3 regions of the Amorphus orientalis genome follow, and region 2 is predicted to be linked to each of the others. Evidence: predicted binding sites of a transcription regulator. Region 2 holds the regulator's gene; each other region holds the start of a gene.
The links. The regulator PhoB, encoded in region 2, activates phosphate uptake and scavenging genes when phosphate is short. The targets are predictions, from matches to a motif close to TGTCATNNANCTGTCAT.
Positions count from the first base shown of each region.

Region 1: the regulator PhoB is predicted to act here: its motif matches at 8,438-8,454, upstream of J2S73_RS17970 (UDP-2,3-diacylglucosamine diphosphatase).
Region 3: the regulator PhoB is predicted to act here: its motif matches at 6,709-6,725, upstream of J2S73_RS17505 (DUF2794 domain-containing protein).

Region 1 covers NZ_JAUSUL010000004.1:212,680-222,879, forward strand. The annotation lists gene clpA (ATP-dependent Clp protease ATP-binding subunit ClpA) at 1-237, opposite strand, end outside; gene clpS (ATP-dependent Clp protease adapter ClpS) at 247-591, opposite strand; gene J2S73_RS17935 (phasin family protein) at 968-1,300, opposite strand; gene J2S73_RS17940 (D-alanyl-D-alanine carboxypeptidase) at 1,547-3,016, shown strand; gene J2S73_RS17945 (DnaJ domain-containing protein) at 3,158-3,865, opposite strand; gene J2S73_RS17950 (vWA domain-containing protein) at 3,867-4,640, opposite strand; gene J2S73_RS17955 (DUF1489 family protein) at 4,701-5,135, opposite strand; gene J2S73_RS17960 (acetyl/propionyl/methylcrotonyl-CoA carboxylase subunit alpha) at 5,210-7,168, opposite strand; gene J2S73_RS17965 (hypothetical protein) at 7,350-8,138, opposite strand; gene J2S73_RS17970 (UDP-2,3-diacylglucosamine diphosphatase) at 8,550-9,350, shown strand; gene J2S73_RS17975 (glycosyltransferase family 4 protein) at 9,347-10,200, shown strand, end outside.
Region 2 covers NZ_JAUSUL010000003.1:366,350-376,549, forward strand. The annotation lists gene J2S73_RS16175 (efflux RND transporter permease subunit) at 1-1,810, opposite strand, end outside; gene J2S73_RS16180 (efflux RND transporter periplasmic adaptor subunit) at 1,807-3,156, opposite strand; gene J2S73_RS16185 (Hsp33 family molecular chaperone) at 3,299-4,291, opposite strand; gene argF (ornithine carbamoyltransferase) at 4,288-5,229, opposite strand; gene J2S73_RS16195 (aspartate aminotransferase family protein) at 5,226-6,431, opposite strand; gene J2S73_RS16200 (GcrA family cell cycle regulator) at 6,887-7,459, shown strand; gene phoB (phosphate regulon transcriptional regulator PhoB) at 7,670-8,365, opposite strand; gene phoU (phosphate signaling complex protein PhoU) at 8,391-9,107, opposite strand; gene pstB (phosphate ABC transporter ATP-binding protein PstB) at 9,240-10,067, opposite strand; gene pstA (phosphate ABC transporter permease PstA) at 10,137-10,200, opposite strand, start outside.
Region 3 covers NZ_JAUSUL010000004.1:120,379-130,578, reverse strand. The annotation lists gene J2S73_RS17540 (carbon-nitrogen hydrolase family protein) at 1-808, opposite strand, end outside; gene grxC (glutaredoxin 3) at 805-1,071, opposite strand; gene J2S73_RS17530 (ComF family protein) at 1,112-1,927, opposite strand; gene J2S73_RS17525 (class I SAM-dependent methyltransferase) at 2,002-2,925, shown strand; gene J2S73_RS17520 (TetR/AcrR family transcriptional regulator) at 2,960-3,574, opposite strand; gene J2S73_RS17515 (TAXI family TRAP transporter solute-binding subunit) at 3,735-5,027, shown strand; gene J2S73_RS17510 (M20 aminoacylase family protein) at 5,112-6,290, shown strand; gene J2S73_RS17505 (DUF2794 domain-containing protein) at 6,313-6,696, opposite strand; gene htpG (molecular chaperone HtpG) at 7,523-9,451, shown strand; gene J2S73_RS17495 (aminotransferase class I/II-fold pyridoxal phosphate-dependent enzyme) at 9,549-10,200, shown strand, end outside.

The DNA.
Region 1 (10,200 bases), on a different contig from region 2:
GGAATCGTCGCCAGTGTCGGTGACCAGATTGTCGAGTTCCGTATCAACGTACTCGACCAGGTCCCGCCTCAGCTTTTCCAGGTCGACGTTGCAGGCCCGCATCACGGCGGCGGCATCCTGGTCGTCGACGAGCGCCAAAAGAAGGTGCTCCAGTGTGGCGTATTCCTGATGGCGCTCGTTGGCATAAGCGAGCGCCTGATGCAGCGCCTTTTCGAGACTACGGGAGAATGATGGCACGAGGGTTCCTCACTTCTTCTCCATGACGCACTGCAAAGGATGCTGGTGCTTGCGCGCGAAATCCATGACCTGAGTCACTTTGGTCTCCGCGACTTCGTAGGTATACACGCCGCATTCGCCCACTCCGTGATGATGGACGTGGAGCATGATGTGGGTCGCCTCGTCGCGGGTCTTCTGGAAGAACCGCTCGAGCACGTGCACCACGAACTCCATCGGCGTGTAGTCGTCATTCAGCAGCAGCACCCGATACATGCTCGGCCGTTTGGTCTTCGGCCGCGTACGGGTAACGACGACGGTCCCGGATTGGTCGTCGTCGTCGGATGGTGTCGTCATCACAATCGGTTGAGTCCGCATGGCGCTCGGTCCGTCGTGATAGGTGGCGTATGGGTCCAGCAATCTCCGGCCCGTCAGGTTGGGATCGCGCGGCCCGAGCACTCCGCTCTCCCGCCGGCGACCATCGATCTCACACGCTCCGGCGGCTGGTGTCGCACTGCGCCCGCCGCCGCTTCTCTGTAACGACGCGGGATGGAGCCGCGCCGCCGCCGCACCGAAAGCGACGTTGTTGTCGCTAAATGTAAGCAGCGTTCTCCAACATTGTAAGGCGCTCACTGGCAGGCGCAATGGACCCGACCCGTCGCCCGGGAAATCTACCCACAAAACACAAAGCCCGGCGCGAGGGCGCCGGGCTTCAGGAAGATCCGCACTCCACCGGAGTGTCTGGCGACCGGTCCTAGGCGCCCGGCATCTTCACGGCGGCCTGGGCCGTCTTCTGCATGTCCCGTGCCATACCGGCGTAAAGCTCGCCGAGCTTGGTCATCTCCGCGACCATGCCCTCGTAGGCCGACTTCATGTAGGTCGCCTGCGCCTCGAAGGCCTTCTCCGCGCTGGGCGCGTTCATGACCTGGTCGAGCGCGGCGGTGCCGTCCTCGAAGCTCTTCTTGGAGTAGTCGGCGAGTTCGGTGGCGATGGCCTGGAAGCCCTCGCTCGCCGTGCCGAGCGACTTCATCGCATGGTCGAGATTCTGCTGATTCATTTTCTGGATGTCGTCGAAGCCGAGCGTCATCGGGCCCCCTGATGGACTGACGTGAATGAAATATCGGTGCCGTAGGGGCGGAGTGTCACGCAGTGCACAAACCCCGTCAAGGGATTTGCTGCATTGCAGCAGACCCGGTCCGCTCGAATGAAAGGCGATCTGTTTACGGCCCGATAACCGCTTCCACGTACCGTTCCCACAATCGATGCCGGACGTCCGCATTCAAGAACGGTCTCCGGTTGGGGCGACAGTAGAGTGTTCGAGTAAGGGTTCTTCATGAGTAGCGGGCACATCTCGACGAGCGGAGACTGGGCCAGGACGGCCCTCCGTTTCGCAGCAGCCATCCTCCTGACCCTGGCCTGCCTGACGGCGACCGCCCAGACGGCATCGGCCAATCCGAAATATGCGGCGATGGTCGTCGACGCAAACACCGGCGAGACGCTGTTCGCGCGCCACGCCGACGCCAAGCGCTATCCGGCGTCGCTGACCAAGATCATGACGCTTTACGTGGTCTTCGAGGAGCTGCGCGCCGGCCGCATGGCCCTCGACACCCCGATCAAGGTGTCGGCGCACGCCGCCAAGCAGGTTCCCTCCAAGATCGGCTTCAAGCCGGGCCAGACGATCGAGACGCGCGATGCGATCCGCGCCCTGGTCACCAAGTCGGCCAACGACGTCGCGGCGGCCGTGGCCGAGCACATCTCCGGCTCCGAGGGCGCCTTTGCCGAGCGGATGACCCGGACCGCCCGCCGGCTCGGCATGAGCTCCACCACCTACAAGAACGCCTCCGGCCTGCCCAACAGCGCGCAGGTCACAACGGCCCGCGACCAGATCCGGCTGGGCATCGCCATCCAGCGCAACTTCCCGGTCTATTACAGCTACTTCCAGACCCGGTCGTTCACCTATCGCGGCGTCGCCCACCGCAACCACAACCGGCTTCTCGGCCGCGTCGAGGGTGTGGACGGCATCAAGACCGGCTTCATCAACGCGTCGGGTTTCAACCTGGTGACTTCGGTCAAGCGCGACGGGCGCTACATCGTCGCGGCCGTCTTCGGCGGCCGCACCGGACGCTCCCGCGACGCCCACATGGAAGAGCTGATCGCGACTTACATCAAGAAGGCCAGGCCCGGCGCCGGCGGCGCCCTGATCGCCCGCAACGTGCCGGTTCCGGCCGCGCGTCCGGCGATGCCGGTGGCGCTCGCGCTCGCCGAGCCCGACACCGGTGCGACCCAGGCGGTCCAGAAGGCCACCACCATGGCCGTCGAAGAAGGCAAGCCGCTGGCGGCTCCGGCAACCGGAACGCCGCGCACGCTGACGCCGGAACTGATCGCCGCCTATGCGGCCTCGGTCCACGCCGATGCCATGGAAGCGGCCTCGGAAGCCCCGATGGAGCCGACCGACGCCGTCGGATCCTACGAGAGCCCCGAGGACGCCGAAGAGGCGACGGAGACGGTGATCGCCGCGGCGGCCGCTCCGAAACCGACATCGGCTGCGCCGAGTGGCTGGCACGTGCAGATCGCCGCGACCCAGAGCGAGAGCGAGGCCCGCTCGTTGCTGCGCGCGGCCCAGGAGAAGAACAGCAACGTCCTGGGCGGCCGCGACCTCTACACCGAAGCCGTCGACGTGAACGGGACCACGCTCTACCGCGCCCGCTTCACCGGTTTCTCCACCAAGTCGGAGGCCTGGTCGGCCTGCTCCCAGCTGAAGAAGCGGAAGCTCTCCTGCTGGGCACTCAATCCGGCTTCCTGACGGGAGAAGCGGTCGATGAGCAGCCTCACCGGATCAGCATCCGCACCCGAGAGCACCGCCGCCGGCGACGTGCGGGCCGAACCGCGGCCCGCGGCAGTCACCGGAAAGAAGACCGTACCGACGAGGGGGAAACCTACCGTGTCAGTGCCCGCCCAAAAGCCGCTGTTTGGCTTCGTTGATCTTCGACGCAAGGAACGTGCTGCCCCCGTGGTCGGGGTGGAGCCCCTTCATAAGCCGGCGATGCGCGGCGCGGATCTCCCCTTCGCTGGCGCCTGGCTGAAGACCAAGGATCTCGTAGGCCTCTTCTTCACCCATGACACCCGAGCCCGCCGCAGCGGACTGCCCCGCACCCGGGTCCTGGTCGAAGTGTTCACGCCAACCGGGGATCCGGCGGTCGAGATAAGCTTCGACTAGCACCACGCTGTCGGGATCGCCGGAGACCTCCGAAAGCAGATCCCCCAGCTCCGCGTCGTCGAGCCCGTCGAGGGAGCGGCCCGCGAACCGGCCCTTCAGGACCTCGCCGTGGATCGCCCCGGAATCGTGGTCCAGCGTCAGGTTCAGGAAATCCGTACGAACCGACGATGTCTGGCCCGAGGAGCGCTTGGCGCGACCGGCGCCGCCGCCCAACGGGAAAGCGCCGTAGCCCAGCAGGGAGAGGCCGAAAAGACCCAACGGACCGGCGATCGGCCACAGTCCCCTGAGCGCCAGCCCGCCCGCGATCAGAAGCACGACCACGCCGCCGGCCATGCGCAGACGCCGGGCGAGGACGGCCGGATCGGCGCGGGTGAAGCTCTGGCTGGCAACCGCCAGGGCGCCGAGCGCGATCACTCCCAGCAACAGCCAGAGCATCTCAGCTCATCTTCCCGATCAGCAATTGAGCCCCCTTCTCGCCGCGCGCGCTCATGTCGGCGAGGGCCTTGCGCCCGCCCGCGGCATAGACCGCGACCGCGCGCAACAGGCGCCGCAGTTCATCGGGCGCGGAGGCGCTGAAGCTCAGGTGGGCGCCGCCGGTCAGGCGCGCGATTTCTGAAAACGCGGCAGAGGCCGGGCCGTTATTCCCCTCCTGGAAGATGAAGACGGGCACCTTGAGAAGGCCGAGTTCGCCGGCCCGCGCGCACAGAGCATCGACGTCCTCCTCCATGCAGTCGCCCACATAGACCACCGCCTGGACCCGCTCGCGTCGCGTCTCGTCGATGGCCCGGCGCAGGACCTTGCGGATCTGGGTCAGCCCGCCCCGGCACTCGATGCCGGTCATGACGTCGCGCAGCCGCTCGGCGTTGGATATCCACTTGGACGCGCGGCACTCGTCGAAGCCGCGGAAATAGACGAGCTGAATGTCGAGCCCGCCGATCTCCCCGGCTTCCTCGAACATCTCCGCCTGAATCCGGCACGCCCGGTCCCACGTCGGCTGGCGGCTCATCGTCGCGTCGAGCGCGAACATCAGCCGGCCGCGCGGACCTTCGGGTGCCGGCGCCGTCGACTGCGCCCGCGCGACGAACGCCTCGATGTCCGCGCGGCTCGATCGTTCGGTCGGCGGTCCGTGGTCCCTGGACGCGGCGGGAGCCGCCGTGCCTGGACGAAGGGTCTGTCGATCTTTCTCGCTCACGTCCCTTAGATGGCGCATCCGGCCCGCATGGCAAAGCCCCCGATTGCAGCAAGCCTGCCCTTACCAGGCCGCGTCGGATCAGATCAGCCCGAGTTCGGCCAGTTCGCGCCGCATCTCGCTGGGAATATCGTCGCCGCCGGTGCCGAGATCCATGTCGGCCGGGGCGTCGTCGGCCGGCAGGTAGCGCCACCCCTGGAAAGGCCGGCGCGGAACCATGCGGGTGGTCACCAGCTCAGGCGCAAGCACGATGTCGCAGCGGCTGGTGCCTTCCGCGTCCACCACCGGATCGAGCCGGAGGACACGTTGTCGCGCCTGGATGGCGCCGCGGATGACCCAGTAGAGCGATCCGCCGTCCAGGATCTCGTCGCCGCGCTTGGGCGTCATCCGGGTGGTGTGGCGCAGCACCTCTTCCTCACCGGCCGCCCGGCGCAAGTCGAGCCGACGCTCGATGGAGCGGGCGAGATCGTCGACGCTCTCGACGCCGACGCAGAGCTTCACGAGGTTCAGCGACATGGTGGCGAACGTGGCGCGCGAACCGGGGCGCGGCAAGAGCGGTGTCGCGATCTCCTGGGGATAGCAGGTGCCGGTCAGGCCTCCGCGACCGCCGCCTCCAGCACCACGATCGGCGCGCCCTGGGCGACCTGGTCCCCCGGCGCCGCGGCCAGCGAGGCCACCCTGCCCTCCTCCGGCGCGACGACGGTGTGCTCCATCTTCATCGCCTCGACGGTGAACAGCCGGTCGCCCTTGGCCACCGCATCGCCTTCCGCCACATAGACCGCCGTCAGCTTGCCGTGCATGGGCGCGACGATCCGGTCGTCGCCGGAAAGGTCGGACAGGTCCATTTCCAGCGGATCCAGACGCTCCACCCGCACCGACCGGCCGCCCTGGAGCGCATAGATGCCGCCCTCGGTGACGGCCACGGTCACGTCGTCCGGCACCTCGTCGCCGGCGATCGTCGGTCCGTTTTCGGTCCAGCGGACCCGGACGTCCTGGGGCACGCCGTCGACGGTCACGCGGGCGCCGCGCTCCATCGACCCGGACAGTGCGAACCCGTCGGCCGCCGACCAGGGGTCCCGCCAGCCGTCAGAGCGCACAACCGGCTCCGGCGGGGCGAACAGCATCGCCGCGGCCGCCGCAATCGCGCCATCGGAGACGCCGCCCTCGGCGAACGCAGCTGCATTGGCATCGACGAAGCCGGTATCGTGGGCCGCTGCGCGCACAGTCGGCGCATCGACGAGCGCACGCAGGAAGGGCAGATTGGTTTTCGGCCCGGCCACCTCGGTCACCGCCAGGGCCGTAGCCATCCGGTCGAGGGCCTGGTCGCGGTCGGCGCCATGGGCGATGATCTTGGCGATCATCGGATCGTAGAAGGCCGTGACCGTGTCGCCCTCGCCGACGCCGCTGTCGACGCGGATGCCTTCACCCTCTGGCAGCCGCAAGCGGTCCAGACGCCCGATCGAGGGCAGGAAGTTCTGGTCGGGGTCCTCGGCATAAAGCCGGACCTCGATCGCATGGCCGTCGATGGGCGCGGCGTCGGCATCGGCCGGAAGGTGCTCGCCCGAGGCGACCCGAAGCTGCCACTCCACCAGATCCAGCCCGGTAACGGCTTCGGTGACCGGGTGCTCCACCTGCAGCCGCGTGTTCATCTCCATGAACCAGAACCGGTCCGCCTGCAGTCCGTCCGACCCGTCGGCGATGAACTCGACCGTTCCCGCCCCGACATAGCCGACCGCCTCGGCAGCGGCGACGGCGGCCTTGCCCATCGCCGCCCGCAGCTCCGGCGACATGCCGGGCGCCGGCGCCTCCTCCATCACCTTCTGGTGCCGCCGCTGGATGGAGCAGTCGCGCTCGTAGAGCGACACTGCCCGACCGTGGGCGTCGGCGAAGACCTGGATCTCCACGTGACGCGGGTTGAGAACGTATTTCTCAAGCAGCACGCGATCGTCGCCGAAGGCCGCCGACGCCTCCCGGCGCGCGGCGGCGAGCGCGTCGTCGAACTCGATGACCTTGTCGACCCGGCGCATCCCCTTGCCGCCGCCGCCGGCCACCGCCTTGATGAGGATCGGATAGCCGATCTCGTAGGCCTTCTGCTTCAGGAACTCCGGTTCCTGCCGCTCGCCGTGATAGCCCGGCACGACGGGCACGCCCGCCTTTTCCATCAGCGCCTTGGCGCCGTCCTTGAGGCCCATCGCCCGGATCGCCGCCGGCGGCGGACCGATGAAGACGACACCGGCTTCGGCGCAGGCCTCCGCGAACGCCGCATTCTCCGACAGGAAACCGTAGCCCGGATGGATCGCCTCGGCGCCGGACCGCTTGGCGGCCGCGAGCACGCGGGAGACGTCGAGATAAGAGTCCGATGCCGGCGCGGGCCCGATGAAGACGGCCTCGTCGGCGGCAGCCACATGGGGCGCGTCCCGATCGGCCTCGGAGAAGACCGCCACCGTGCGCAGACCCAGCCGTTTGGCGGTTTTGATCACACGAACGGCGATTTCACCGCGGTTCGCAACCAGGACGGACGACAGCACGCCGGAACCTCCCCGTTCCATTCATCGGCAGGTCCCCCCTTTCTTCGAGCGAACAGGGCGGACCCGTGCCGAAACTGTGGTGGCAGCGCCGGACGGGCGCAAGCGCAGCAATCGATCGAAACACGAAAAAGGCCGATGCGCTTGCGCGCACCGGCCCGGAAGTCTGACGGCGGCCCCGTACGGGACCTCGCGTCCGGGGGGATCAGGTGCCTTCGAAGACGCCCTCTTCCTTCATGGTCGCGTAGACGCGGTCGAACCAGATCCGGAGATCGGCGACGCCGGACGTGGCCTCCCAGATGTCGATATCGAACTTCTCGGCCGCCTCGTCCTCGGTGAGGTTCAGGGCCTCTTCCAGAGACACGAAGTTCAGCTCCATCAGGTGCCACAGCTCCGACGTGCAGCGCGGCAGCTTGATGTAGTGGAGCGAGCGGTTCTCGGCGATCTTGTTCAGCTCCTGCGAGATCTTCAGCGTGGAGAAGCTGCCGCCGGCCTCGTTGAGGACGATGTACATGCGCGAGATCGGCATGACGTCCTGATCGTTGAAGTTCCGGACCAGATCGGAAATGTCGTCAATGGCGTGCTTTTCGGCACGGCAGACCAGCATCACGTCGACAGGCGGGGCCTTACGCGACTGGAAGATCTGGCTCACCTTGCGGGTTCGCGCCCACTCGATGACCTGCGTCACCACGTTGGCGCCGAGATCCACGACGACGCCGCCGTCCAGGAAGCTGCGACCGAGCCGGTCCCAGTACTTCAGGGAGGCGTTCATGTCGTTCGCCTTCTTGGCGATCGACAGCTCTGCGCCCACACCGAACTCGGTCACGCGCTGCGGATACATCTTGCCGATTTTGGAATGCCCGGACTCGTCGACAAAATCAGCCGATGCGAGCTTGTAGTTCGCACCCGAACGCTGAAGCCCGAGATAGACGAGCTGGGCCAGCGTCGTCTTGCCCTGACCGCCGGCGTGAGCCGCACAGAGAATCGACCTCATTCCTGCACCCTTGTGGCAAATCCCGGCCGAGACTGACGCGCCGGTGTCTGAAAAAGGACTGTACGTGTCGACGTCCTCCAGGAGAACGCCAGACGCAAGCCGCGGAAAGTTCGGTTATCACTACGGATGAAGCAACTGAGGTGTCAACCGCCGATGCTCGGGGGGTTGCAGGATTCCGCGACCGCGACTCTGACGGCCTTGATATGGACTTGCTGCATGTGCGAGAGGAACGCCGTTGGTGTCCGACGGGCTTGAATTCGGCACGATTTCGCCGGTCCCACCCGCTTCTGCCCTCTTCATGTCATATGGTTGATATTCGAATCGCGTTGATGAGATATACGAGGCTCAAGCTGACGCAGTCGAATCGTGCCGACGCCAGTAGGATCTGACGACGTGGTCGATAGGACGCCTATGCCTGACCGGAACGAGCCGCGGCACTATCGCGCTCTGTTCATATCGGATGTCCACCTCGGAACCCGAGGGTGCCAGGCCGATCTCCTGCTCGATTTCCTGCGCTATCACGAAGCCGAGACCATCTATCTCGTCGGCGACATCATCGACGGATGGCGCCTGAAGCGGTCATGGTACTGGCCCCAGCCGCACAACGACGTGGTGCAGAAACTCCTGCGCAAGGCGCGCAAGGGCGCGCGCACGATCTATATCCCCGGCAACCACGACGAGTTCCTGCGCGACTATATCGGCACCCACTTCGGCGGCGTCGAAGTGATGGAAAGCACGATCCACGAAGGCGCCAACGGCAAGCGCTACCTCGTCATCCACGGCGACCAGTTCGACGTGGTGGTCCGCCACGCCAAGTGGCTCGCCTTCCTCGGCGACTGGGCCTACGTCACGGCACTGACCATCAACACGTGGGTCAACATCGTCCGCCGCCGGCTGGGACTGACCTACTGGTCGCTGTCGGCCTGGGCCAAGCTCAAGGTCAAGAACGCCGTCAATTTCATCGGCAAGTTCGAGCATACCCTTGCCGGAGAGGCCCAGCGTCGCGATGTACAGGGTGTGATCTGCGGCCACATCCACCATGCCGCGATGCATGAGGAGTTCGGCGTGCATTACATCAACACCGGAGACTGGGTCGAAAGCTGCACGGCGGTCGGCGAAACCTTCGACGGCGAATTCGAGCTCATCCGCTGGACCGAACTCGGCGAGCAGTCGACAACGAAGATCTTGGCCGCAGAGCAGGCCGCCGCATGAACAAGCTCCTGTTGGTGTCGGATGCCTGGCATCCGCAGGTGAACGGCGTCGTCACGACGCTGCAGATCACGAAAGAGAAGCTCGAGGATCTGGGGGTCGAGGTCTACCCGCTCACGCCGGACGGCTTTCGCACGGTGCCGCTTCCCACCTATCCGGAAATCCGGCTCAGCATCACCTCGCCATCGACGATCCGCCGCAAGATCGAGGCGTTCGGTCCCGACTACGTCCACATCGCCACCGAGGGGCCGCTCGGCATGCTGGCGCGCAAGTGGTGCCTGTCCGCGGGACATCCCTACACCACGAGCTACCACACCCGATTTCCCGAATATATCGCCGCCCGCGCACCGGTTCCGCTGAACTGGTCCTACTCGTTCGTCCGCCGCTTTCACAACGCCGGTGCGGGCTGCATGGTGTCCAACACCACCCTCGAAAAGGACCTCTCCGACCGCGGATTCACCAACCTCTACCGGTGGGTCCGGGGCGTCGATCAGACCCTGTTCAGGACCGAGGTGCCGCCCGCGCTCGACCTGCCCGGACCGGTCTTCATGTATGTCGGCCGCGTCTCGGTGGAGAAGAACATCGAGGCCTTCCTGAAGCTCGACCTTCCCGGCACCAAGGTGGTGGTCGGCACCGGGCCGTCGCTGGAGAGCATGAAGAGCCGCTATCCCGATACCGTCTTCACCGGTCCGAAGTTCGGCGACGATCTTGTCGCCCATTACCGGTCCGCCGACGTGTTCGTGTTCCCCAGCCTGACGGACACCTGGGGTCTGGTCCTTCTGGAAGCGATGGCCTGCGGCGTGCCGGTCGCCGCGTTCCCGATCATGGGGCCGATCGACGTCGTGGCTGACTC
Region 2 (10,200 bases):
AGACGCGGTCGCGGAACACGGCGAAGTTGCGGTCGAACCAGGTGCGGAAGCTCCGCTGCGGTCCTCCCGACGCCAGCCGCGCCGCGCGGCGCCGCGCACCACGGACCAGAACCGTCTCGATCGCGGCGGAGATCGCGAAGGCAGTGACCGCCAGCACGAGCCAGGTCAGCGGCCTGCCGAGGGCCGCCTCGGCCGCATCCGCCCGGGACGCGATCCCGCCCAGAACCGGCGGCAGCACGTACGCCGGCACCGCCAGCACGAGCGCCAGCGCCACCGCGATCAACGCGCCGACGCCGATCTGGCGCAGCCCCGAGCGCTCCACCGCCGGGCCGCCCCCGCCGGAGTGTGCAAGATGGGCGGGCAGGACGAGGAAGCATTCGATCAGCGACGCCGTCAGCACGGCGATGGTGACCAGCGGCAGCACCTCGATCATCTGACCCATCACCCCGCCCAGCAGGAACAGCGGAGCGAAGGCCGCGATGGTGGTCAGGCTCGCCGCCGTGACGGGGGTGATCATCTGCAGCGCGCCGCGCTCGGCAGCCACCGGCGGCGGTTCGCCCGCCGCTTCCCGGGTCGCCGCCTGCTCGGCCACCACGATCGCGTCGTCGACGATGATGCCCAGCATCATGATGAGGGCGAACAGGCTCATCATGTTGATGGTCTGGCCGGTGGCGAACATGATGCCGAGGGTCGCCGCCATGGAAATGGGAATGCCCAGCGCGACCCATGTCGCGATCCGCGCGTTCAGGAAGGTGAACAGGACCACCAGGACGACCAGCAGACCCTGCCAGCCGTTGCGGACCAGAAGATTGATCCGGTCCCAGAGGAAGCTCGCCTGGTCCTGGGTCTCGAGGATCTGCAGGGTCGGCGGCAGCTGCCCGCGCACCTCTGTGAGATAGGTCTTCAGGATCGCGTCGGTCTCCAGCGCATCGGCGGTGACGGCGCGCTGGACGAGAATGCCGATCGCCGGATTGCCCTGATGAATGCCGCGCAGCGCATCGTCGTCGAAGGCCTCGCCGACGCTGGCAATCTCGCCGACGGAGATCCGTTCGCCGCCGGCAAACCCCTTCACCTCGATGTCGCGGATGGTCTCCGGCGTTTCGCCCGGAGCGAGCGCCCGGACCTGCTTCTCCACCGTGCCGCCGACGGTGCCCGACGGGCGGTCCAGGGTGTTGTCCGCGATCGCTCCGGCGATGTCCCCGATCGTCATGTCGAGCTTCAGGAGGGTCGGTTCCGCGACCGTGATGGCGACCTCGCGGTCGCGGAAATCGGAGAAGGTGACCTTGTCGATCCCCCGGTCGAGCAGATCGTCGCGGATCCGCTTGGCATAGACCTGCAAAGCGGATTCGGGGAACGGCCCGGTCAGGATCAGCTTGGCGACGGTGTCATGGAAGCGCTCGCTGGAGATCGTCGGCCGCTCGCTCTCTTCCGGCAGGGTCGTGATCCGGTCCAGCTCCTGCTCCACATCCGACAGCGCCTTCTGCATGTCGGTCGCCGGATCGAATTCGAGGATGGTCGTTCCGGCACCTTCCCGGGCATAGGAGGTGATCTCCTCGACCCCGTCGAGAAAGCGGACCGCCGGTTCGACCGCGTCGAGAATGTTGGCTGCCACGTCCTCCGCGCTCGCCCCCGGCCAGGAAATGCTGATGGTGATCTGCTTTTCCTCGATGGTGGGAAAGAACTGCGTGTTGATGCGCATGAGGGCCGCGACGCCGGCAATCAGCATCAGCACCATCAGGAGGTTCGCCGCGTTCGGATGCCGGACGAAAATGCCGATCAGGCCGCCGCGGCGCGGTGCCGGCGCGCTCATCGGCGAACGCTTTCGGACGCGGTGCGCGAGGACGAGGCGTCCGGCGCGGGCGTCCGGATGGTCTCTTCCACCAGGAGCCCTTCACCCGCCCCGGGTATCCGGGTCGCCAGGACCCGCTCGCCGGCCACGAGCCCGCCGTCCACGATCACCTCGGCACCGTCCCGGGCCAGGATCGTCACTTCGCGCGGCTCCAGCCTGCCGTTGCGCACGACGAACACGGTGTCGCCGCCATAGACGACCTCGGAGGCCAGCCGCACGGAGGACGGGAAGGTCCGGCCGGGCAGGCGGATCTCGACGAAGGCGCCGGGACGCGGCAGGGCCGTCTCCGCCGACGGGGCGATCCGCGCATAGACCTGGATGCCGCCTCGGACGGCGGAAATCTCCGCCCCGACCCGATTGATCGTCGCCCGGTAGGTGCGCCGGACGTCGCCGATCTGCCAGATGACGTCGATCTCGCGGCCGACGAGGGCATCGCCTTCGCCGACCAGGCCGCCGTACTGGGTGTCGGAGAGGGTGAACTCCGCGTCCACCGCATCGACCCGGTCCAGCGTCAGGGCGACGTCGCTTTCGACCACCTTGCGGCCGACTTCCACGTTTTCGGAGACGACGATCCCGTCGAAGGGCGCGGTCAGCGACGCGTCATCGAGGTTGCGTTCCGCCTCGCGCACGCGCCACTCCAGCCGGTCGATCGCCGCGCGCTGCTGCTCGATGCCGGCGGTCTCGACATTGATCTCGTTGGTCAACTGATCGAGGGCCTGGCGGCGCTGACTGACGATCAGGGTCCGCTCGTCCAGCGCCTGTTCGGAAACGGCGTTCCGCTCGACCAGGCGCTGCGCGCGGTCCAGATCCCGTTCGGCCAGCTCCAGCTGGGTTTCGGCCTGGGTCACCGCGCTCTGTCTGAGCGCCACGCGCGCCTCGGCGGCCGCCAGCTGCGCCCGCGTCTCCGCCAGATTGGCCCGCGCCGCCGTCAGCGCGCCCTCGTAGGCGAAGTCGTCGATGGTCAGGAGGACATCCCCCTTCTCGACCAGCCCGCCCACTTCCAAATTGGGATGGACAGCGACGACCTTGCCGCCCACCAGCGCCCTGAGCTCCACCCGGGCGGCCGAGACGATTTCGCCGTAGGTCTTCAGCACCGGAACGTTGGCGGCCCGGCGCACCTCCACCGTCCCGACGGGAACTGCGGTTTCCTGGGGCGGACGACGCGTCACTTCCGGCCGGGTGGAGACCATCCACTGGGTCAGCGCGACGGCACCCACCAGAATGAGGACCGGCAGAACGGCCCTGGCGGCCAGGCTGATCGCCCGGGTCACCGGCCGGCTCTTTTTCGGTGCCTGATTGTCATCCACGAAGCCTGTCCCCACTCATCACGCACGGGATACGCCACCTGCGGGCCCCGCCGACGCTCAGCCGGGCGACGGCCGATCAGACGCGCCAAGGCGCGCCGCGCGGCAGCCCGGCACGCATTCAAACGCGGGCCCCTGATCTTTCCTACGCGTCGGCTTCGAAATCGGACGGGTCGAAGCGATAAACCGTGCTGCAGAATTCGCAGGTGACGATGATATCACCGTCTTCGACCATCTCGCTGCGTTCTTCCGGATCGAACTGGCGAAGAATGCCTTCGACCTTTTCCCGCGAGCACCCACAGGTCTCCGCGACCGGGGTCGCATCGAACACGTGCACGTCGCGCTGGTGAAAGAGCCGCAGAAGCAGCCGCGGCGGCGCCACGTCCGGATCGATCAGCTCGTGGTCCTCGACCGTGCCGACCCGGGCCAGCGCCTCGACCCACGCATCGTCCTCCGGGACGTCGTCCTCGCCCTGCGCGTCCGGCGCGTCGCCGGGATCGAGATCGCGATGCCGGATGCGGTCTTCTGACTCCGGCAGGAACTGCATCATCAGCCCGCCGGCGCGCCAGGAGTGGCGCATGCCTTCGCCGTCGTGGCGCTCGAGCACTTCGGCAACGGCCAGCCGGACGGTCGTCGGGATCTGCTCGGACTGGGCGAAATAGGCGTGGGCGACCTCTTCCAGGCTGTCGCCGCTCAGCGGAACGACGCCCTGGTAGCGGCGCATGTGGCCGCCCGGGTCGATGGTCAGCGCCAGATGGCCCTCTCCCACCAGATCCGTGAACGAGGGCGTCCCCGCCGCCACGAGCGCGGCGATCGCCTCGTCATCGAAGCGCGCATAGGCGCGCACCTGATCGGGAGATCGGAAGTCGACCACCAGCAGGCTGACCGGCCCGTCGCTCTGGATCTGGGTGATGAAGCGGCCTTCGAACTTCAGCGCGCTGCCCAGAAGAACGGTGAGCACCAGCGCCTCGCCGAGGAGCCGGGCGACCGGTTCCGGGTAGCCGTGGCGCGACAGGACGGTGTCCACCACCGGTCCCAGATGCGCCACGCGCCCGCGCACATCGAGAGCATTCACGGAAAACGGCAGGACGAGATCGTCCGCCGGCAGCCGCACTGCCCCCGTGCCTGGATCGCTCATTCCGCCGCCGCTGTCTCCGCCAAACACCATGCCAGAATCCCTTTCTGCGCATGTAGGCGGTTTTCCGCCTCATCAAAGACGACCGACTGCGGGCCGTCGATCACGCTTTCCGTGACCTCCTCGCCGCGGTGGGCCGGCAGGCAGTGCATGAAGATCGCGTCCGGCGCCGCCGCCGCCATCAGCCGGTCGTTCACCTGGTACGGCTTCAGCAGGTTGTGCCGCCGCTCGCGTTCCCGGTCGCCCATCGACATCCAGGTATCGGTGACGACGCAGTCGACGCCGTCCACCGCTTCGAACGGGTCTTCCGTCACGACGATCTTCGCACCGGCCTTGCGGGCCTTCTCGACCAGATCCTCGTTCGGAGCCAGTTGCTGCGGCGTCGCGATCCTGAGCTCGAAGGCGAAGCGTTCGGCCGCGTGCATCCAGGAGACTAGCACGTTGTTGGCGTCGCCGGTCCAGGCCACCTTGCGGCCCTTGATCGGCCCGCGATGCTCTTCGAAGGTCAGCACGTCGGCCATGATCTGACACGGATGCGAAAGCTTGGTCAGGCCGTTGATCACCGGCACGGTGGCGTACTCGGCGAATTCCGCCAGCGCATCGCCGTCGAGGATCCGGATCATGACCGCGTCGACATAGCGCGACAGCACCCGCGCCGTGTCGGCGATGGTCTCGCCGCGGCCGAGCTGCATCTCCGCTCCGGTCAGCATGATCGTCTCGCCGCCGAGTTCGCGCATCGCCACGTCGAAGGAGACGCGGGTCCGGGTCGACGGCCGTTCAAACACCATGGCCAGCACACGACCCGCCAGCGGGCCGTGGCCGCGCCGGGCCCCGGACCGGTTGGCCTTCATCCGCAGGCTGTCGTCGATGATGCCGCGCAGCACCGAACTCGGCATCTGGTCGAGATCGAGAAAATGCCGCTTTGATCCGTTGGTGCTCATGCAGCCCCTCCTGACTGAGCGGTTTTGGCCGCGGCGATCGACCGCGCGGCCTTGTCGAGGCGGCTCACGGCCTCCTCGATTTCCTGATCGCTGATGACCAGCGGCGGCATCAGACGCACGACATTGTCGGCGGCGGCGATTGCGACCAGCCCCTGCTCCCGCGCCGCGGCGATCACTTCGGCCGGAGCAACCCGGCATTTCAGTCCCTGCAGCAGGCCTTCGCCCCTGACCGTTTCGAAGATCGACGGATGGCTGTCCACGAGGCCCGCCAGCCGCTGCTTGAGCACGAGGCCGCGCGCGGCGACCTGGTCCAGGAATCCCGGCTCGAGAATGACGTCGAGCACCGCATTCCCGACCGCGCAGGCGAGCGGGTTGCCGCCATAGGTCGATCCGTGGGTGCCGGGGACCATGGCATCTCCGACCTCGGCCGTCGCCAGACAGGCCCCGAGCGGAAACCCGCCGCCGATCCCCTTGGCGATCATCATGATGTCGGGCACGACGCCGAACCATTCGTAGGCGAACAGCTTGCCGGTCCGCCCCACGCCGCACTGGACCTCGTCGAAGATGAGAACCGCGCCGGTCTCGTCACACAGCGCGCGGGCGGTGCGGAGAAACTCGTTGGACAAGGGACGGATGCCGCCTTCGCCCTGAATGGGCTCGACCATGATCGCGGCCGTTTCCGGACCGACAGCGGCCTTCAGCGCTGCGACATCGTCGAACGGCACCTGGTCGAAGCCTTCCAGCGGAGGGCCGAAGCCTTCCAGATACTTCGGATTGCCGCCGGCCGCGATCGCCGCCATCGTCCGGCCGTGGAACGCGCCCTCGACAGTGACGATGCGGACCCGCTCCGGGGCGCCCCGGTCGTACTGATAGCGACGAGCCGTCTTGATCGCCGCTTCCGCCGCCTCCGTGCCGGAATTGGTGACGAAGACCCGCTCGGCGAACGTGGCCGCGCAAAGGCGCTCGGCAAACCGTTCCTGCTCGGGAATCCGGAACACGTTCGAGGTGTGCCAGACCTTCCCGGCCATGTCGGTCAGCGTCTCGACGAGATGCGGATGGGCGTGGCCTAGCGACGACACGGCGATACCGGACCCGAAATCGAGATAGCGTCGCCCGTCGGACCCGTCGAGCCACACGCCTTCGCCGGTCTGGAAGGCGAGATCCGTACGCGCATAGGTCCTGTAGACGGCCGAAGCAGCCATGATCTCTCTCAACGGTTGGCGGGGCGCAGGCCCCGCGATGTGCGGGGGCCGACGCTCCTCGGGTGGTCCGGTATGTCTCAGCGACATGACGGGATGAGCCGACGGCGGACAGCGGTTCTGCAGACCGCGGTCGCGGCGCCAAGCCCGAAAAACAAATCGTGCCGCCAAATTGGCGGCACGAAGAAAGATTTCTATATTCGGACTACCCGGGCTTCTGTCAATCTTTCTGGGCTTTTTCGGGGCCAACCGGCCGTGCCAATCGGCTGGGGAAAACCGAATTCGTCCACCGCGACGAGTCACCCGGAATCTTGTCAGCGATTCTCGCGATGTTGTAGTCTACTGCACATCGAGGCACGAGATATCGTGCAGAGCCACCCCGAAACCCGACGGCGCAGTGGCGCGACCCGGTCGCGCAGCGTGGCCGGATTCCGTGAGCCACAGACGGAGGTGACCGAATGAGCGAAGAACCGACCGCGTCCTGGACCGACGAACGGGTCGAGCTTTTGCAGAAGCTCTGGTCAGAAGGTCTCAGCGCCAGCCAGATCGCCACCCAGCTCGGCGGGGTCACGCGGAACGCGGTGATCGGCAAGATCCACCGGCTCGGCCTGTCGGGCCGCGCGAAGACGCCCAGCCAGCAGCGGCCGCGCAAGCAGCGCCCCGCGCCCAAGCCGGCCGGCCGCGTCGCCGCCAGCGCCAGCAGTTCCGGCGCCGGCGCCACCCAGACCGTGGCCCGGGCAAGCCGGGTCGTCGGAAATGCCGCCCTGAAGATCGCCACCGATCCGGAACCGGAGACCGCGCCCGCCGTCGCGGCTCGCGGCCAGGCCGAGATCGTGCCGTTCGGCGACCGCAAGACGCTTCTGGAGCTGAACGAACACACCTGCCGGTGGCCGATGGGCGACCCCGGGTCGCAGGATTTCGCCTTCTGCGGCCGCGAAAGCACCCCGGGCGAGCCCTATTGCGCCGCCCACGCCCGGGTGGCCTACCAGCCGGCACCGGACCGTCGCAAGTCGCGCAACGGCGGCAAGTAAGCCGGGCCTGCCGCAGGGCAGCGTTCTCCGGTCAGGCGACCGCCTGGCCGGCCGAGGTGGCTTTTGGGGATGTCCCGCTCAACCGGGCTCGGCCTGACCGGGACGGACATGATCGAGACGACCGATCCGGAGCCATGCCCCATCTCCCGGATGTGTCGGGCCCAGCAGACCAGGCGTCATCGGCGCGGGGATCCCGTGCCGTAGATCCGGTCAGGCACTCGCGAACTGGTCGTTGAAGGCGTAGCCGGCGCCCCGCACCGTGCGGATCGGGTCGCGGGCCTTGCCGCGGTTGATCGCCTTGCGCAGCCGGCCGATGTGCACGTCCACCGTCCGCTCGTCGACATAGACGTCGTGCCCCCACACCCCGTCCAGGAGCTGTTCGCGGGAGAACACGCGGCCGGGCGACTGCATCAGAAATTCCAGAAGCCGGAACTCCGTCGGGCCAAGGTGGATCTCGCGGCTGGACCGGCGGACGCGATGGGTCGTCCGGTCCAGCTCGATGTCCCCGGCCGACAGGATCGTGGAGACCACCGCGGGCTTGCTGCGCCTCAGGATGGCGCGGATCCGCGCCATCAGTTCCGGCACGGAGAACGGCTTCACCACGTAGTCGTCGGCGCCGGTGGCCAGCCCCCTGATCCGCTCGGTTTCTTCCCCCCGCGCCGTCAGCATGATGACCGGAAGATGCTCCGTCTGGGGACGGGCACGCAGGCGCCGGCACAGCTCGATGCCCGACAGGCCCGGCAGCATCCAGTCCAGCACCAGAAGGTCCGGCAGCCCCTCGCGAAGGCGGATCTCCGCCTCGTCGCCGCGCATGCACGTGTCGACGGCGTAGCCCTCCGCCTCGAGATTGTATCGCAGCAGGAGGGCCAGCGGCTCTTCGTCCTCGACGATCAAGACCTTCGGCATGACCGAGCGCCCCTTGAAGTGGTCCTCACTCCGAGCTGTAGCCGGCAGGGATGTAGCTTGATTCATCTTGTTTCGGCCGATCTTCCTGGAGGTACTCTCCGGTGATCATGAAGTGGATCGTCTCGGCGATGTTGGTCGCGTGGTCTCCGATCCGCTCGATGTTCTTCGCGCAGAAAAGCAGATGCGTGCAGAACGTGATGTTGCGCGGGTCTTCCATCATGTAGGTGAGCAGTTCCCGGAACAGCGACGTGTACATCGCGTCGATCTCGTCGTCGCGGCTGCGCACGGCGTGGGCGGCGTCGAGGTCCTGGGAGGTGTAGGCGTCGAGCACCGCCTTGAGCTGCTCCAGCGTGATCTCGGAGATGTGCTCCACCCCGAAGGCCAGTCGCTTGGTGTGGAACTGGCCGTCGATGGCGATCACCCGCTTGGCGATGTTCTTGGCCAGATCGCCGACCCGTTCCAGATCACTGGACACGCGCAGCGCGGCGATGATCTCGCGCAGGTCGCGCGCCACGGGCTGGCGGCGGGCGATCACGCTGATCGCGCGCTCCTCCACCTGGCGCTGCATGTCGTCGAGACGGTGATCGTTGAAGATGACGTTCTGGGCGCGGGCGATGTCGATGCGGGCGAGCCCGGTGACGGCCTCGGACACGAGGCCTTCCGCCAGGCCGCCCATCTCCGCGATCCGGCTGACCAGATCGCGCAGTTCCTCGTCATAGGCGCCGGTCGTATGCTGGGTCATGCGCGTTCGGTCTTTCCTGGAACTCCGGCGGGACGATACCGCCCGCCTTTTGGTGCCAGACGGGCCCGGATCGTTCGCTCTTGGGCGACGGTTGCTGCCGCACCGTCCGCCTGACTTTGGTGTCGGGCGGACTTAGCCGAACCGACCGGTGATGTAGTCCTGGGTCCGCTGTTCCTTCGGGCTCGTGAAGAGCACGTTGGTCGGCCCTTCCTCGACGAGAATGCCGAGATGGAAGAAAGCCGTGCGCTGCGAGACGCGGGCCGCCTGTTGCATCGAGTGGGTCACGATCACGATGGTGTAGTTCTCGCGCAGCTCGTCGATCAGTTCCTCGACCTTGGCGGTCGCGATCGGGTCGAGGGCCGAGCACGGCTCGTCCATCAGGATGACTTCCGGGCTCACGGCCACGGCGCGCGCGATGCACAGGCGCTGCTGCTGGCCTCCGGAAAGGCCGGTCCCGGGTTCCTGCAGGCGGTCCTTCACCTCGTTCCAGAGGCCGGCCTTCTGCAGGCTGGACTCCACGATGTCGTCGAGATCGGACTTGGATTTGGCGATGCCGTGGATCTTCGGCCCGTAGGCGATGTTCTCCCAGATCGACTTGGGGAACGGGTTGGGCTTCTGGAACACCATGCCGACCTTGGCACGCAGGAGCACCACGTCGAGCGAGTGATCGTTCAGATCCTCGCTGTCCATCATCAGGTTGCCGTCCACATAGCAGCCCGGGATGGTGTCGTTCATCCGGTTGAAGCAGCGCAGGAACGTCGACTTGCCGCAGCCCGAGGGGCCGATGAACGCCGTGACCGCGCGCTCGGGCACGTCGATCGACACGTCGAACAGCGCCTGCTTGTCGCCGTAGTAGACGCTGACGTCCTTGGCTTCGATCTTCACCGGGCGCGGCTGCTCGTCGGGCGTCCGCACCGTTCGGAAACTCTCCGGGACCGCCTCGGCCACTGCTGCGCTCATGCCTAGTCTCCTTTTCGATCGGGCCCGGCGCCTGACCGGCGGGGCCGCTCGATGTCCAATGTACCGTCGCTACCAGCGGCGCTCAAACCGATGGCGAAGGTAGATCGCCAGCGCGTTCAGGCAGATCATCAGC
Region 3 (10,200 bases), on a different contig from region 2:
TGGCGAGCGCCGGTACCCTTCGGCGGGCTGAGGCGACCTTGCCCAGCTCGATGTCTGCCGCCACCACGCAGGGATCCGTGCCGCCTTCCGCAATCACCTTGCCCCATGGATCGATGATGATCGCGTGGCCATAGGTGTCGCGGCCGTCCTCGTGGTGGCCGCCCTGGGTGGCGGCGATCACGAAGCTGCCCGTCTCGATCGCCCGCGCCCGGGTGAGCACGTGCCAGTGGGCCTCGCCGGTCTGCTTGGTGAAGCAGGCCGGCACCGTCAGGATGTCCGCGCCGGCTTCGGCCAGGGCCCGGTAGAGGGCCGGAAAGCGCAGGTCATAGCAGATCGTCATGCCGAGGCCGGCAAATGGAAGCTGCACGGCGACGGCACGCTCGCCGGGCCGGTAGGTGCGCGATTCGCGCCAGGATTCGCCGTCGGGAAGGTCGACGTCGAACATGTGGATCTTGTCGTAGCGGGCCAGGATCGATCCGTCGGGACCAATGAGAAAGCCGCGATTGACGGCGGCGTCACCGTCGGCGAGCGCCAGGGAGCCCACATGGAGATGGATTTCCAGCTCCCGGGCGAGCTCCCTCAGGCGCGCCAGCACCGGATCGTCGGCTTCCGTGCGCATGGCCGCCCGCATCCGCTTGCCGTCGCGGTCGACGAGATTGGTGATTTCGGGCGTCTGCACATAGACAGCGCCGTCGGACGCCGCCTCGCGAATGAGCCGTTCGGCGTCGCGGGCATTCTGCTCGGCGTCCTTGGTGCCGCGCATCTGGATCGCGGCGACGCGGACAGTGTCTCCGGATGTATCGCTCATTGCGCTGCGCCGCTCAGGAGAGGATCGAGGCCGCCCTTGCGGTCGAGGGCGTAGAGTTCGTCACACCCGCCCACATGCACGTCGCCGATGAAGATCTGCGGAAAGGTGCGCCCGCCGTTGGAGCGCTCCATCATTTCTGTCCGCCGATCGTTGTCGAACGTGGCGTCGATCTCCTCGTAGGAGACGCCCTTCTGGTCGAGAAGGCGCTTGGCGGCGACGCAGAAGCCGCAGAGTTGTCGCGTATAGATTGTCACGTTTGTCATGACGATCAGACTAACAATCCCGATTGAAAAGCGAAGCCTGTTATATGGGCTCCGCCTCGGGACCAACAACCCGGGCGAACACGAGCACGTCGACCCGCGCCGCCCCGGCGCGCTTCAGGGTGCGAACCGCCGCAGTGGCGGTCGCCCCGGACGTCAGCACGTCGTCGACCACGACGAGCCTGCGGCCAGAGATCTCCGGCAGCGCCTGCGGCCGCACCCGGAAGGCGCCGCGGACGTTGGTCTCGCGTTCGGTGGCGCTGAGGCCGACCTGATGTTTGGTGGAGCGCACCCGGACCAGGCTGTCGATGGAGACGGGAACGCCGCTCGCCCGACTGATCGCCGCCGCCAGCAGCGCCGACTGGTTGAACCGCCGCATCAGGAGCCGGGTGCGATGAAGCGGGATGGGAACCAGCAGATCGGCGTATTCCAGCAATTCCGATCCCGCGCGCGCCATCATCCGGCCCATGACACGGCCGACGTCCTGCCGGTCCCGGTATTTGAGGGCGCGCACGAGACGTCCGGCCGTCTCGTCGTAGCGTGCCACGGCCCGCGCCCTGTCGAAGGCGGGGGGATCGGCGATCGCCTGGGCCGACAGCGCGCCCGGGCCGAGATCGTAGGCGAACGGAATGCCGAGCCGCTCGCAGTAGGGCCGCTCGATCAGCCCCATCTCGCCCCAGCAGCGGGCGCAAAGCCCCTCCTGATCCGCCACCGGAGCGCGGCAGGCGGCGCAGGCCGGCGGAACCGCCAGATCGAGCAGCCGGCGTCCGCCGGTGCGGAGGAGGCCCCCGACTGCGGCGAGCATGAGCCCGGCGGTGGCACCGGCAGGGTCCATTCCATCGTTGTGCACGTCGCTCATGGGCTTAAGTGTAGCGGAGACCGACCCGCTCTCGAAGCGGATTGCGGGCAGGGCGATCTGCAACCGGAGGAATAATGGCGCGGAGCGAGGAACTGTTCGACCGGGGGCTGCTGGCTCAAAGGCGCCGCCGCGCACTCGACCGGCCGCGCAAGGGGGCGGACTTCCTGATGCAGGTGGCCGTGGAGGACACGATCGACCGGATCGCCGCAGTCCAGAGATCCTTTCCGGTCGCCATCGATCTCGGGGGGCACAGTGGCGCGCTGGACCGGCTCCTGCGCGAGACCGGCCGCGTCGACCGTGTCGTGCGTGCCGACAGCCTGGTGGCCGGAGCCGGCGGTCGTCCCGATCTCGTCGTCGACGAGGAGGCGTTGCCGTTCGCGCCCGCCTCGGCCGATCTGGTCGTCTCCCTTCTCCAGGCCCACGCGGTCACCGACCTGCCGGGCTTCTTCGCCCAGGTGGTCCGTGTTCTGGTTCCCGACGGGCTCTTTCTGGCGGCCTTCTGCGGCGGCGAGACCCTCATCGAGCTGAGATCGGCCCTGACGGCTGCCGAAGCGGAGATCAGCGGCGGCGCCAGTCCGCGCGTGCATCCACTGGTCGATCTGCGCGATGCGGCGGCTCTCCTGCAGCGCGTCGGCTTCGCCATTCCGGTGGCCGACGTCGATCGCTACACCGTCCGCTACGGGGCGCTCGCGGATCTGGTCGCCGACCTCAGGGCGATGGGGGCGACCAACGTGCTGAGGGGACGCGACCGCCGGCCCCTGCCGCGGCGTGTCCTGCGCCGTGCCGAAGAAATCTACCGGGAGCGGTTCGCCGATCCGGACGGACGCCTCAGGGCGACGTTCGATCTGGTGGCCCTGTCGGGCTGGCGTCCCCACGAAAGCCAGCAGAAGCCCCTCAAGCCGGGCTCGGCTTCGGTGCGGCTCGCCGATGCGCTGGGCACCACCGAACGCACGGCAGGGGAAAAGGCGCCCGGGAGCGGCGAGCCGCCGAAGCGCTGAAGCGGCCGGTGGTACAGCCGAATGAGAAAATGCGTCAGGCGGAGACGGAGCTGCCGGCCGCGCGTGGCGGTGCGGTCTGGCCCAGGAGCAGCGTCACCATCGTGTTGACCGACATCTCGGCGGAGACGGCCACGCCGCGCAGGTTGTGGTTCAGGTTGAACCCGTCGAACGCCATCATGACGAACGACGCCAGCTGGTCCGGCGTCGCGGCGTGCATCCGCTCCGGCGGCAGCGCGGCGCGCAGCATGCCGGCCACCCGCTTGGTGGCCCATCTCAAGAGGGCGGGGTCGCACCGTTCATTGGCCGCGGACGTCGACAGCGCCTGAATGAAATTGATGGCGAAGCCGTCGTTCGCGCGCGGCATGTCGCGCCACAGAGTCAGAAGCAGGTGCTCGAGACGGGCGCGCGGGTCGGCGATGTCGGCCAGCTCCAGCTCCAGCCGGTCCAGACTGTTCTGCAACCACGGCTCGTAGATCGCCAGCAGGATGTCGAGCTTGGAAAAGAAATAGACGTAAAGGTTGGAAGTCGATGTGTTGGCCGCGCGCGCGATCTCGGCCATCGAGGTCTGTGTATAGCCTTGCTTTCGGAACAGATCTGTTGCGGCGGCCAGAATTGCGTCCGCAACCGCCTGCTTTTTGACCTGCGGCATCGACGGTCCCTAAGGTCGTTCTGAAATGATCAAACAGGAATGGCTGGGGAAACGCAACCATCGCGCGCGTCGACGCGATTGCCTGCCCGTCCTTGGTTTTTGGTGTTGGCCGGCTGCCTGTAGCATGTGACAAGTCCCGTCGATCACCGAGACCCGTCGCATGCCACGCCTCCGTGTCTTCATCGCCGCCACTCTGCTGATCGCCGCAGTCGTCGCGGCGGGCGGCAGCTACTGGCTATGGAGCCGCGACGTCATCTCGGACCTGACGCTCGGCACCGGAACGGAGGGGGGCACCTATTCCGCGTTCGGGCGGGTGGTGGAGGAGGCTTTCGCCGGCGAGGACGCCGGGCTTTCCATCGTGCCGGTCGCCTCGGCCGGGGCCCGTGAGAATGCGGCGCGGGTCCAGGCCGGCGAGATCGATCTGGGCCTCATTCAGAGCGACACGTCGGGGGGCAACAATGTCAGCCTCGTGGCCCGGCTCTTTCCGGAGATCTTCCACCTGATCGTGCGCGACGGGTCCGGGATCGAATCGGTTGGAGACCTCGAGGGGCGCCGGGTCGCCGTCATGCCGGAAGGCTCCGGCTCCAACGTGCTGTTTGCCGATCTTCTGGAGCACTATCTCGTCGCACCGGATGCGGTCGACCAGGTTCCCGGCAGCCTTCTGGAGGGCACCGAACGCCTGGCAGACGGCGACGTGGACGCGCTCTTCGTCGTCATCGCGCTCGGCAACAAGACCATCGAGCAGCTCATCCGGTCCTCGCCGGTGCGGCTCGTCGGCGTCGATCAGGCGGAGGCGCTCGCCCTGTTCGATCCGGCGCTGCGGGCAACCGTGGTCCCCGTGGGCACCTATTCCGGCGAGGGGCCGGTTCCGGCCGAAGCCATCAACGTGGTTGCGGTCGACAGTCTGCTCGTGGCCGGGCGCAGCGTTCCCGCCGAGACGATCGAGACCTTCACGCGCACCCTGTTCGAAAGCCGCCAGGAGATGGTGCGCTCCCTGGACCAGGTCGCGTTCATCTCGCCGCCTACGGAGACGGACCGGCTGGCGTTCGGCGTGCATCCCGGCGCCGAGGCCTACTATTCCAAGGACGATCCGCTGTTCGTGGTGGAATATGCCGAGCCGATGGCCTTCGCGCTCTCCTTCCTGGCGCTGCTCCTGTCGCTGCTCTGGCAGGCCCGGATCTGGCTGGCCAACGCCCGCAAGAATCGCGCGGATCACCACAATCTCGAGATCGCCGCCCTGGTGGACAGGATCGAGGCGGCGACGACGAGCGACGAACTCGAGGAACTGCGGCGCGAACTCTTCGCCATCTTCCAGAAGGTGATCGTCGACCTGGACACGGACCGGATCGAGGAGAAGTCGCTCACCTCGTTCTCCTTCGCCTGGCAGGTGGCGTCCTCGACCCTCAACCACCGCCAGCTGCTGCTGTCCGACCGGCGTCCCGATCCGTCCTGACGCGGCGCGCGCACCGGTCGACGCCGACCCTGCGCCCTGCGATAATGCGGCGAGATCGACCGGTCTTCCTCCGAGGCTTCATCCATGCCGATCCTGAACCGTTTTGCCGAAATGCTGCCCGAAATCACCGCCTGGCGGCACGATTTCCACCGACACCCGGAACTGCAGTACGACGTGAACCGCACCGCCGGCCGTGTCGCGGAGCTGCTCGAGAGCTTCGGGGTCGACGAGGTGGCGACCGGCATCGGCCGGACGGGCGTCGTCGGCGTGATCCGCGGACGCGCCTCAGGCTCCGGCCGTGTGATCGGGCTCAGGGCCGACATGGACGCCCTGCCGATCAAGGAGACCACCGGAAAGCCTTATGCCTCGACGGTGCCCGGCAAGATGCACGCCTGCGGCCACGACGGCCATTCGGCGATGCTGCTCGGGGCGGCGCGCTATCTGGCCGAAACCCGCAATTTCGACGGCACCGTCGTCGTGATTTTCCAGCCGGCGGAGGAAGGCGGCGCCGGCGGCCGGGCGATGGTGAGGGACGGGCTGATGGACCGGTTCGGCATCCAGGAGGTCTACGGCCTGCATAACCTGCCCGGGGTCCCGGTGGGGGCGTTCGGGGCGCGGCCGGGGGCGTGCATGGCGTCGGCGGACGGAATCCGGATCGTCGTGGAAGGCGTCGGGGGCCATGCGGCCTGGCCCCACAAGGGCGTCGATCCGATCCTGGTCGGCTCCGCCATCGTGACGGCGATCCAGTCGGTCGCGGCGCGCTCGGTCGATCCTCTGCAGTCGGCGGTCGTCTCCGTGACCCAGTTCCATGCCGGCGATACCGACAACGTGATTCCGCCCCGCGCCGAGCTGAGCGGCACCGTGCGCACTCTCGATCCCGGCGTCCGGGATCTCGTGGAAGGTCGTCTGCGGGATCTGGTGACCGCCACGGCGGCGGCCTACGGCGCAACGGCCAAGTTCACCTACCGGCGCGGCTACCCGGTGGTCGTCAACGATCCGTCGGCGACGGAGTTTGCCACTGCGGTCGCGACGGACGTGGCCGGCGCCGACAACGTCGATGGCGATGCCACGCCGATGATGGGGGCTGAGGATTTCGCCTTCATGCTCGAGGCGCGGCCGGGGGCGTTCCTGTTCGTGGGCAACGGCGACAGCGCGGGCCTGCATCACCCCGCCTACGACTTCAACGACGAGGTCATCCCCTACGGCTGCTCGTACTGGGTTCGCCTGGCGGAGACCGCCATGCCGATCCGGCAGGCAGCCTGACCCAAGTCCCGAACTGGCCGGATCAGGTTCCGACCAGCCTCAGATCGCGCTTCTTTTCGAAGACGCGCAGCACCTTCGCGAGATCGTGACCGCGCTTCAGCACCACGTTGCCGGCGTTCACCACCGCATAGGCGCCCTGCTTGCGGGCGTTGGCCGGCGTCTTGGTGATGCGGTAGAGCGGCACCTCCGCCGTGCGCCGGAAAATGGAGAAGGTCGCTTCGTCGCGGCCATGGTCGATGGCGTAGTCGCGCCATTCGCCTTCGGCGACCTTGCGGCCGTAAACCCGCAGAATGATACCCAATTCGTCGCGATGGAAGCTCGTCAGCCGGTGTGCGGACTTCGACGGGGTCGATGGCGCGAAAGGCACCACACCGGCCTGGGATCGGCTTTCTTCCGTATCGCTCATAGCGCCTCCTGCCGTCACTGATCTTTCATGATCAAGCCAAAGGCGGGACGCATCAAGGGGTGGGTGAGGCCGCAGCGAAGAAAACCGGCCTGCCGCGCGTTGCCAGCCGGTCTTGAGTCCGGGACGTGGCGGCGCCAGAGCCGCGGCGAACCATGGCCAGCGGCTCCCCCGAATAAAGGTGGATTGAAGTGCATTCAATCGCACTTATATGACGCTCCATCGGCGGTAGACAGGGCATCTGTCGACGTCCGATGCGAATTCGGGATCCGGTGCGAAGGCGGCCTGTCAGGCCGCCGGGAGCCTCGGTTCCGTGGCACTGAGTTGAAGGGTGTCGGCTGAAATTCCGCGACTTCGGGTTGATCTGGAAAATTCACGCCTTCGCCTTATTTCAGACTTTGCGATGCCATCGGGAACCAGCACCGTATTCTAGCGTTTCCCGGTTGATCCGGCCGCGCGCAGCTTTGGCAATCGTCAGCCCCCCAGCCCCCCGAAGCTGATTGCGCGGCCGGGTCGCCCCCAACGGAACTTAAAGGGTCGGTCCCCGGGACCGGCCCTTTTTCGTGCGCGCAACCGACCGGACATCAGCCGGGTCGGTCGATGCGGCGGACCCGCTCCGTGTCTCATTTCCCCAGCCTCCAGCCCTTGCACCGGGCCCGCCTCGTCGGCAATTAAATGGTCCCGACCCGCCTGGCGGCCGGCTGATCCCTCCGATCCCGCCGCCAGGGCATTCGGGAACGTCTTCCCCAGTCCATGGGCTTGCCCAGCGGGCGGACCGCCGTTCCGCGGGCGCGGGCGAGCCGGACGCAGACCCGACGGTGTGACGATTATGAGCGACCAACAAGAAAACGCGCCAGCCACCGAGACCCGTGCCTTCGAGGCGGACGTGGCGCGGCTGCTGCACCTCATGGTGCATTCGGTCTATTCCAACAAGGACGTCTTCCTCCGCGAACTGATCTCGAATGCGGCCGACGCCTGCGAGAAGCTGCGCTATCGCGCGCTGACCGATCCGTCCGTGATGGGCTCCGACTCCGCGCTCAAGGTGGTGGTCGAGCCCGACAAAGAGGCCGGCCGCCTGACCATCGCCGACAACGGCATCGGGATGAGCCGGGAGGATCTGGTCGAGAATCTCGGCACCATCGCGCGCTCGGGGACCCGCGCCTTTCTGGACGCGACCGCCGGCAAGGGCGACGGGTCCGGCCTGATCGGCCAGTTCGGCGTCGGCTTCTATTCCGCCTTCATGGTCGCCAGCGAAGTGGTGGTCACCAGCCGGGCTGCCGGTTCGGACGAGGCCTGGACCTGGCGCTCCGACGGAACGGGCTCCTTCACGGTCGAGCCCGCCGGCGACGAGGCGCCGGCGCGCGGCACCCGGGTGACGCTGATTCTCGGTGACGAATCGAAGGAGTTCGGCGAACAGGCCACCGTCGAGCGTATCATCAGGCACTATTCGGCCCACGTTCCGGTCCCCGTCGTCGTCCGCACACCCGATGCGGCGGACGCGGAGGCCGGCAAGGAGGTGGTCGACGGCACGGCGCTCTGGGTGAAGCCGAAGCAGGAGATCTCCGCCGACGAGTACAAGGAGTTCTACCACTTCGTTTCCGGCAACTGGGACGCCCCGGCGCTGACGATCCATTACCGGGCGGAGGGCCGGCAGGAATATTCCGTCCTGCTGTTCGTGCCGGAGACGCGCCCGTTCGACCTGTTCGATCCGGAGCGCAAGGGGCGCGTCCGCCTTTATGTCCGCCGGGTGTTCATCACCGACGACGCCGAGGTTCTGCCCTCGTGGCTTCGCTTCGTGCGCGGCGTGATCGACAGCCAGGACCTGCCGCTGAACCTGTCGCGGGAGATGCTGCAGACCAATCCGGTGCTCGCCTCCATCCGCAAGGCGGTGACCAACCGCGTGCTCTCCGAGCTTGAGAAGATGGCTGAGAACGACGCGGACGCCTACGCGAAGTTCTGGGAGGCCTTCGGCGCGGTCCTGAAGGAGGGGATCTACGAGGACGGCGAACGGCGCGAGACCCTCTACAAGCTCTCCCGGTTCCACACCACGACGGACCCGGAGGGGTGGCGTTCGCTGTCTGACTACATCGGGGCGATGAAGGAGAACCAGACGGCGATCTACTACGCCATCGGTGACGATCCGGAAAAACTCGCCGCCTCGCCGCATCTGGAAGGGTTCCGGGCCCGCGGGATCGAGGTTCTGCTCCTGACCGATCCGGTCGATTCCTTCTGGGTCCAGGCGGCCACCGATTTCGAGGGCAAGCCGCTCCAGTCGGTCACCCAGGGCAAGGCGGATCTCGACGCGATCCCGCTCGACGACAGCGACACGGACAAACCGGAAGCCGCGCGCGAAGGCGACCTTGCGGCCCTGACCGCGCTCTTCAAACAGGAGCTCGGCGACCGGGTGAGCGATGTGCGCCCGTCGGAACGGCTGGCGACCAGCCCGGCCTGTCTCGTGGCGCCGGATCTCGGCCCGGACCGCCAGTTCGAGCGGCTGATGGCCCGCCAGTCCTCCGGACGCGGCCGGATGCCGCCGGTGCTGGAGCTCAATCCGCGCCATCCGCTGGTGCGCAGCCTCTCCGAAAAGGCCAGTGCCGGCGGCGCGGCCAGCGAGCTCACCGAGGCGGCGTTCCTGCTCCTGGCGAGCGCGGAGATCCTCGACGGCGAAGCGCCGAGCGATCCGGCCGACTTCAACAAGCGTCTGCTCTCCATGATGGAGCAGGCGTTCGCCGGAACCGACGCCGCGGCTTCAGGGTAGGGGTGGCGACCGCTTCCTGGGCGGCCTGCCGGCCCGGTTAAAGCGGATTTAACCTTGTTGGGTCATCGTCGGTCTCGAACCATTAATGAGACCGACGATGACCGGACCCAGCCGTTTCGAGTTTCCGGCGCACGTTGCCGACTCCCCCTTCCAGCGTCTGGCGGCGCTGATCGCAGACCATCAGCCGGGCGCGCAGCCGATCGACCTCGCCGTCGGCGGACCGCGCCACGCGATCCCGCCGTTCGTGGCGGAGACGATCGCGGCCCAGGCTAGCGGCTTCGGCCCCTACCCGGCGATCAAGGGCACGAAGGAGTTCCGCGCCGCTGTGGCCGGCTGGCTGGACCGTCGGTTCGCAACCGGCTCCCTCATCGATCCCATGACTTCGATCCTGCCGCTCAACGGCAGCCGGGAAGGGCTTTATTTCGCCAGCCTGGGGGCTGCAGGCTATCTCCGGAAGGAGGCCGGGCAGCAGCCGGTGGTCTTCGTTCCGAACCCCGGCTATCCGGCTTACGCGGTCGGCGCCTACGGCATTGGCGCGGAAGTGATCCCCTACGTGCCGTCCGAACCGGGCGGGGTGATGCCCGACTGGGGCGCCATCGATCCCGCCGTCCTTGATCGGACCGTCGCCGTCTTCGTCGGGTCGCCGTCGAACCCGCAGGGGGCCTGCGCCACCCGGCAGGACTGGGCGGATCTGCTCGAGCGCGCCCGCGCCCACCGGTTCATGGTCTTTGCCGACGAATGCTATTCGG